2 regions of the Streptomyces sp. NPDC057743 genome follow, and region 2 is predicted to be linked to the other one. Evidence: riboswitches for the same ligand, from Rfam matches in the RefSeq annotation. Region 2 holds a riboswitch; the other holds the start of a gene.
What was found. A riboswitch is a leader RNA that binds a small molecule or an ion and turns the genes downstream of it on or off. The one in region 2 is predicted to bind cobalamin.
Positions count from the first base shown of each region.

Region 1 (3,366 bases), on a different contig from region 2:
TGCGGTTGGCGGCGTCCTTGAACGTCATCCAGCCGTTGCCGGTCTGCGCCAGGGTGCGCATCATCCGGGAGTACAGCACCCGGGCCGGCACCTGCTTGAGGGCCTTGCCCGCGGCCTCCGCGGCCCGGTAGGCGGCGTCGAACTCGTCGCCCCACAGGTCGACCAGCTCGGGCACGTCCGCGGGGGAGAACAGCGACCAGTTGGCGTCCGCCTCGACCCGGCGCATGAACTCGTCGGGGATCCAGTGCGCGATGTTGAGGTTGTGGGTCCGGCGGGCCTCCTCGCCGGTGTTGTCCCGCAGCTCCAGGAATTCCTCGATGTCGGCGTGCCAGGACTCCAGGTAGACGCAGGCCGCGCCCTTGCGACGACCGCCCTGGTTGACCGCCGCGACCGACGCGTCCAGGGTGCGCAGGAACGGCACGATGCCGTTGGAGTGCCCGTTGGTGCCGCGGATCAGCGAACCGCGGGCGCGGATGCGGGAGTACGACAGCCCGATGCCGCCGGCGTGCTTGGAGAGCCGGGCCACCTGGTGGTAGCGGTCGTAGATGGAGTCCAGCTCGTCCAGCGGGGAGTCCAGCAGGTAGCAGGAGGACATCTGCGGGTGCCGGGTACCGGAGTTGAACAGCGTGGGGGAGGACGGCAGGTAGGAGAGCGTGCTGGTCATCCGGTACAGCTCGGCGACATCCGCCAGCGCCCGCTCGGAGGTGTCCTCGGCCAGGCCGCAGGCCACCCGCAGCAGGAAGTGCTGGGGCGTCTCGACCACGTTGCGGGTGGTGGGGTGGCGCAGCAGGTAGCGCGACTGGAGGGTGCGCAGCCCGAAGTACCCGAAGCGGTCGTCAGCGCCGGCGGCCAACGCCCCGTCCACCAGGGCGTCCAGCCGCTCGGCGTGCGCGGCGACGAACTCCGCGGTGGCGTCCGCGATCAGCCCCTCCCGGTGGCCGACCGCGATCGAGGCGGAGAAGGACGTGGCGCCCTGGCCGGCAGCCTCCTCGGCGATGGCGAGGGTGAGCAGGCGCGCGGCCAGCTTGGAGTACTGCGGCTCGTCGCCGATCAGCCCGGCCGCGGCCTCGGTGGCCAGGGACCGCAACTCGGCCGCGTCGGAGCCGGGATGGCGGCCGCGGAGCGCGGCGGCGGCCACCTTGCCCGGGTCGGTGGCGGTCAGGTCCGCGGTCAGCTCGGTCAGCGTGCGCAGCAGGGCGACGCCCGGGCCGTCTTCGGCCACGGGAGGCGCGGCCACCGCGGGCTGCACGACCTCGGCGTCTGACGCGGGCTCCGTTGGCGCGATGGTCACCTGATGCTCTCCCTCACTCGGCGGGGGGCCGGAGGGCGCAGCAGGGGCGGTGCGCGGGCAGGCAAGAGGGCACCCCGCGGCGAACCGGGGGTGCGCGGGCCGGCCGCGCTCCGTCCACCAACCCATCCCTCGGGGCCCGGACGTCTCGACGCCGCACCAGTGGCGGTGCGGACGTACCATCGGCAGGTCTTCGGACTCGTGAGCGCGTAAGACCGCCAGAAACTGGCCGTGTCCTGCGCTCTCATACCGTTGCGGGACAGTTCCGGATTCGCACCGGATTCCCCTGCGACGACAGCGAGGACGAGCATACATCTTGTGTTGCTCCCCGCGCGCAGCCCCACATCTTGTGTCGCACCTCATGTGGTCCCTGCGCGGGTGCGAACGGCCGCACCGCCTTGCGGGGCCGGAAACAAGCCGTCAGGTCAGCTCCCGGGCAAACGCCCACAGGCGCAGGCCCGGCACCGGCTCCCAGTCCCGCCCGGCCGCCCGCGCGAACCCCAGCCGCCGGTAGAGCCGGTGCGCCGGCAGCAGGTGCCGCTGGCTCGACAGCACCATGGCGCGCAGCCCGAGCCCCCGGGCCCGCTCAAGGCAGGCCCGCACCAGCGCCTCGCCGACGCCGTGCCCGCGCCCCTCATCGCGGACCGCCAGCATCCGGAACTCGCCCTCGCCGGGCCCGGCCAACTCCGCGTACGGACTGCCGTACGCGGCGAATGTCACAGCACCCACAACCGCGCCGTCCGCCTCGTTCTTCCCGTCAACGGCCACCCATATCTCGGCGTGTTCGGCCCGGTGCGCCACCCGCCGCAGCACCGCCGCATACGGGTCGTCCGCCCCGCTGAGCAACCCGTCGGCCAGGTACACCTGGACCACCAACTCCCCGACCGTCTCGAACTCCGCCTGGCGTATGGGCCTGATCGTGATGTCCATGGGGTCAGTGTGGCGGGGGCAACCGGGTTGTGGGGAAGGGGTGTTGGCGCGCGGCGGTGACTGTCAGTGCCCGCCGCTATGGTCGAGAGCAGTAGTCGCACGGCTCCCGCCGTCCGGCTCCGATCGCCCCGTTCCGCCTGACCGTTGGAAGGAGGAGGTTCCATGACCCCGCCCGCCGATCGGCTGCCGCGCACGTCCCCCGAGCACTTCGAGGAGATCGCCCGGATACACGCCCGCGAAGAGGAGGGCGCGTGGCTTGAGTTGATCGGCGGGACGGTGCGGCCCAAGGCGAGAATGGACGGCGGCCGCGGCCTGGCCGTGGAGTGGCTGACCCGCGGTGCCCTCGCGCAGCGCCCCGAGCTCTGGTTCCACCCGGGGCAGGGCATAACGGGCGGGCGGTGCCGCGACGATCGGCTCCGGGTGGACGGTGTGCTCGCCCCCAGCGAAGCCTTCGTCGGTCAGGGCGAATGGGCCGATCCGGCGCCGGTGTTGATGGCCGTGGAGGTCACCTCGTACGAGCCGGAGACCGACCGATGCGCGCGAGCGGTGAAGCCGGCGGTGTACGCGGCCACAGGCATCCCGGTCTCGCTGCTGATCGACCGGGAGGCGGGCGAACTGGTCGTCCGCAGCCGGCCGCAGAGGGCGGGGTATGCCGAGCGGCGCACCGTGCCGTTCGGTGCGCGGCTGCGCCTCCCGCCGCCCGTGGGCCTGGAGCTCGACTCCCGACGACTGAGGGCGGCGGCGCCCTCGCCGCGGGAGTGCCCACCACGCCCGCGGGCCGCCGGGTATCCGGGGATATCCGACGGCCCGTAGGGGATTTCGGGGTCAGTGCCCGCCCGGCGCCCCCGCCGTGGCCGGCGGCAGGTCGGCCGTGACGCCCTCGTCGCCGACGTCGGCGGTGTAGTCGCCGGGGGCGGTCTCGTCGACGCCCTCGGGGGCCTTGAGGGCCTTCAGGACGAGGGTGAGCACGACCGTCACCAGCACGTTGAGCACGAAGGCGGTGAGGCCGATGTAGCCGATCTCGCCGATGCCGGGGATCTGCGCGCTGGAGCCGCCGAAGTGCTTCTGGGTCGGGCTGGCCACGCCGTACGCGGCCAGGGTGCCGTAGAGCATGCCGATCGCCCAACCGGCCAGCAGCGCCCAGCGGT
Region 1 covers NZ_JBHVJX010000021.1:128,274-131,639, forward strand. The annotation lists gene ACFVFQ_RS24245 (ribonucleoside-diphosphate reductase subunit alpha) at 1-1,291, opposite strand, end outside; cobalamin riboswitch at 1,455-1,616, opposite strand; gene ACFVFQ_RS24250 (GNAT family N-acetyltransferase) at 1,709-2,218, opposite strand; gene ACFVFQ_RS24255 (Uma2 family endonuclease) at 2,381-3,031, shown strand; gene mctP (monocarboxylate uptake permease MctP) at 3,044-3,366, opposite strand, start outside.
Region 1: linked by a shared signal. The riboswitch ahead of ACFVFQ_RS24245 (ribonucleoside-diphosphate reductase subunit alpha) and the one ahead of ACFVFQ_RS13955 (CoA-acylating methylmalonate-semialdehyde dehydrogenase) in region 2 are both predicted to bind cobalamin.

Region 2 (3,366 bases):
GGGGAAGTGCTTGTCGCGGTCCCAGTCCAGGGCGTGTGGGGTGAGGTGATCCTGGGTGAAGTCCAAGGTGGTTTCGACCAGGGCCAGTTGGTCCTCGGTGAGGTAGGTCGCGGTCACCGTGCTCACCCCATCACCGGGATCGTGAAGCTGGCGCCCTCCCTGAGGCCGGCGGGCCAGCGGGAGGTGACGGTCTTGGTGCGGGTGTAGAAGCGGATGGCGTCCGGGCCGTGTTGGTTGAGGTCGCCGAAGCCCGAGCGCTTCCAGCCGCCGAAGGTGTAGTAGGAGACGGGGACCGGGATGGGGACGTTGACGCCGACCATGCCGGTGTTGACGCGTCGGGTGAAGTCGCGGGCGGTGTCGCCGTCGCGGGTGAAGAGGGCGACACCGTTGCCGTAGGGGTGCTCGCTGGGCAGCCGCAGCGCCTCTTCGTAGTCGGCGGCGCGGACGACGGAGAGGACGGGGCCGAAGATCTCCTCCTGGTAGATCCGCATGTCCGGGGTGACGCGGTCGAAGAGCGACGGGCCGGCGAAGAAGCCGCCCGCGTGTCCGGGGAGGGTGAAGTCCCGTCCGTCGACGGCGAGTTCGGCGCCCTCTTCGACGCCGAGGTCGACATAGGAGCGCACCCGGTCGACGGCGTCCCGGCCGACCAGCGGCCCGAAGTCGGCGTCCGGGTCGTCGCTGCGGCCGACGCGGAGTTGGCCGATGCGCTCCGTCAGTCGTGCGACCAGGGCGTCGGCGGTGTCCTGTCCGACGGGTACGGCGACCGAGACCGCCATGCAGCGTTCGCCGGCGGAGCCGTAGCCGGCGCCGATGAGGGCGTCCACGGCCTGGTCGAGGTCGGCGTCCGGCATGACGATCAGGTGGTTCTTGGCGCCGCCGAAGCACTGGGCGCGCTTGCCGTGGGCGGCGGCGGTGGCGTAGACGTGGGCGGCGATCGGGGTGGAGCCGACGAAGCCGAGCGCCCCGACGCGGGGGTCGGTGAGCAGGGTGTCGACGGTTTCCTTGCCGCCGTGGACGACGTTGAGCACGCCGGGCGGCAGGCCCGCCTCCAGGAACAGTTCGGCGATCCGGTACGGGACCGAGGGGGCGCGCTCGGAGGGCTTGAGGATGAAGGCGTTTCCGCAGGCCAGGGCGGGGGCGGCCTGCCACAGGGGGATCATCGCGGGGAAGTTGAACGGGGTGATCCCGGCGGCCACGCCGATCGGGGAGCGCAGCGAGTGCACGTCGATGCCGGTGCCGGCATTGTCGCTGAACTCGCCCTTGAGCAGGTGCGGGATGCCGGCGGCGAACTCCACGACGTCCAGGCCGCGTTGGAGGTCGCCGTGGGCGTCGGGGAGGGTCTTGCCGTGCTCGGAGGAGAGCAGGCGGGCCAGCGAGTCCTTGTCGCGGTCGGCGAGTTGGAGGAAGCGGAGCAGGACTCGGGCCCGGCGTTGGGGGTTCCATTCGCCCCAGGCACGTTGGGCCTCGGTGGCATCGGTGATGGCGGCCTCGGTCTCGCCGCGGGTGGCGAGCGGGACGCGGGCCTGGACCTCGCCGGTGTTGGGGTCGTAGACGTCGCCGTGGGCCCCCGAGGTTCCCGGGGTGGGCTTGCCGCCGACGAAGTGGGTGAGTTCGCGGGCGGGTTGGGGGCTGTGTGCACGGACCATGGTTGCCTGCTCTCGTCAGGTGGGATCCGGGGATGGCGCGCCGGACCACGCCGCGCGCGGTGGCGGGCGGGCCGTGGGGGCGCGGGATCGCGCAGGGCGGAGGGACCGCTCAGACGGTGGGAGCCGCGGGGGCGGCCTTCGTTGCCCGTCCGGGCGGTTGACCAGGGTCGCGGGTACGCACCGGTGCCATGCGTGTCTGCTCCATCCTCGTGGACAACACGGAACGCCCCACGGCCGGTATCCTGACTTCCGGATCAGCGCGCGTCGTCCGCCTTCCCGACCGCCTCCACGTCAGTGGCGTACTGCTCGACGGCGCGCTCCCCGGTAACAGTGGCGGGACCGTGCCGGATTCGCACCGGCTTCCCTGCACCGTGGGCCTCGCCCTCGAATATATAGTTGGACGTCCTAGTAAATCTACCCCTGCCTGAACCCCGGCCCCCTGCCTGGCCACAGGCAGGGGGCCGGGGCGGGCGCCACTCAGGGCAGCACGACGATGTGCGGCTTGCCCTTCGCCGGGTGCCTGCTGACCTCGGTCCGCACGCCGTAGACCTCGGCGATCAACTCCTCGGTCAGCACCGCCTCCGGGGGGCCGTCGGCGAGCAGGCGGCCCTGGTCGAGGACGCAGATGCGGTCGCAGAAGGCCGCGGCGAGGTTGAGGTCGTGGACCGCGATGACGGCGGTGACGCCGAGCGTCCGGACCAGTCGCAGGGCGTCGAGTTGGTGGCGCAGGTCGAGGTGGTTGGTCGGCTCGTCGAGCACCATGACCGAGGGTTGTTGGGCCAGTGCGCGGGCGATCAGCACGCGTTGCTTCTCGCCGCCGGAGAGCCGGTCGAAGCGCCGGTCGGCCAGTTCGGCCACGCCCAGCGACGCCAACGCGGCGCCGACCGCCTCGGTGTCATCCCGGCTGTCTGCCTGGAACGCCCGGCGGTAGGGGGCGCGCCCCATCGCCACCACGTCCCGGGCGGTCAGGCCGAAGTCGGAGGGCATCTCCTGGAGCACCGCGGCGAGCGTGCGGGCGACTTGACGGGCCGGCAGGCGCCGGATGTCCGTGCCGTCGAGCAGGACGCGCCCGGAGTTCGGCCGCAGCGCCCGGTAACAGGTGCGCAGCAGGGTGGACTTGCCGGCCCCGTTCGGGCCGACGAGCCCGACCACCTCGCCCGGCCCGGCCCGCAGTGAGACGGAGTCGACCAGGGTGCGGCCGGCCACCTCGACGGTCACCGACTCGATGCGCAGTTCGCTCATGCCGAGAACTCGCTTCGCTCGCCCTCGCATTCGCGAGGCGCGCACCTTCTCATGATGCGCTCGCTACGCTCGCTCATGCCAACCCCTTGCGGTACATCAGCCACAGGAAGGTGGGACCGCCGGCCAGGGCGGTGACGATGCCCACGGGGATCTCCTCGGGGCTGATCACCGTACGGGCGAGCAGGTCCGCACAGATCAGGAAGGCCGCGCCGAGCAGCGCGGCGACGGGCAGGGCGCGCCGGTGGTTGGCGCCGACCAACAGCCGGGTGATGTGCGGCATCATCAGCCCGACGAAGCCGATCGCGCCGCTGACCGCGACCATCACCCCGGTCAGCAGGGCGCACAGGACGAAGAGCAGGGCCCGGAAGCGCCCGACGTTCAACCCCAGTGCGGCGGCGGCCTCGTCGCCGGCCAGCAGCACGTTGAGGTGCCTGGCGGTGCCCAACAGGGCGATGGTACCGAGCAGTACGGCGGCGGC
Region 2 covers NZ_JBHVJX010000010.1:154,160-157,525, forward strand. The annotation lists gene ACFVFQ_RS13950 (acyl-CoA dehydrogenase family protein) at 1-117, opposite strand, end outside; gene ACFVFQ_RS13955 (CoA-acylating methylmalonate-semialdehyde dehydrogenase) at 123-1,646, opposite strand; cobalamin riboswitch at 1,861-2,042, opposite strand; gene ACFVFQ_RS13960 (ABC transporter ATP-binding protein) at 2,124-2,888, opposite strand; gene ACFVFQ_RS13965 (FecCD family ABC transporter permease) at 2,962-3,366, opposite strand, start outside.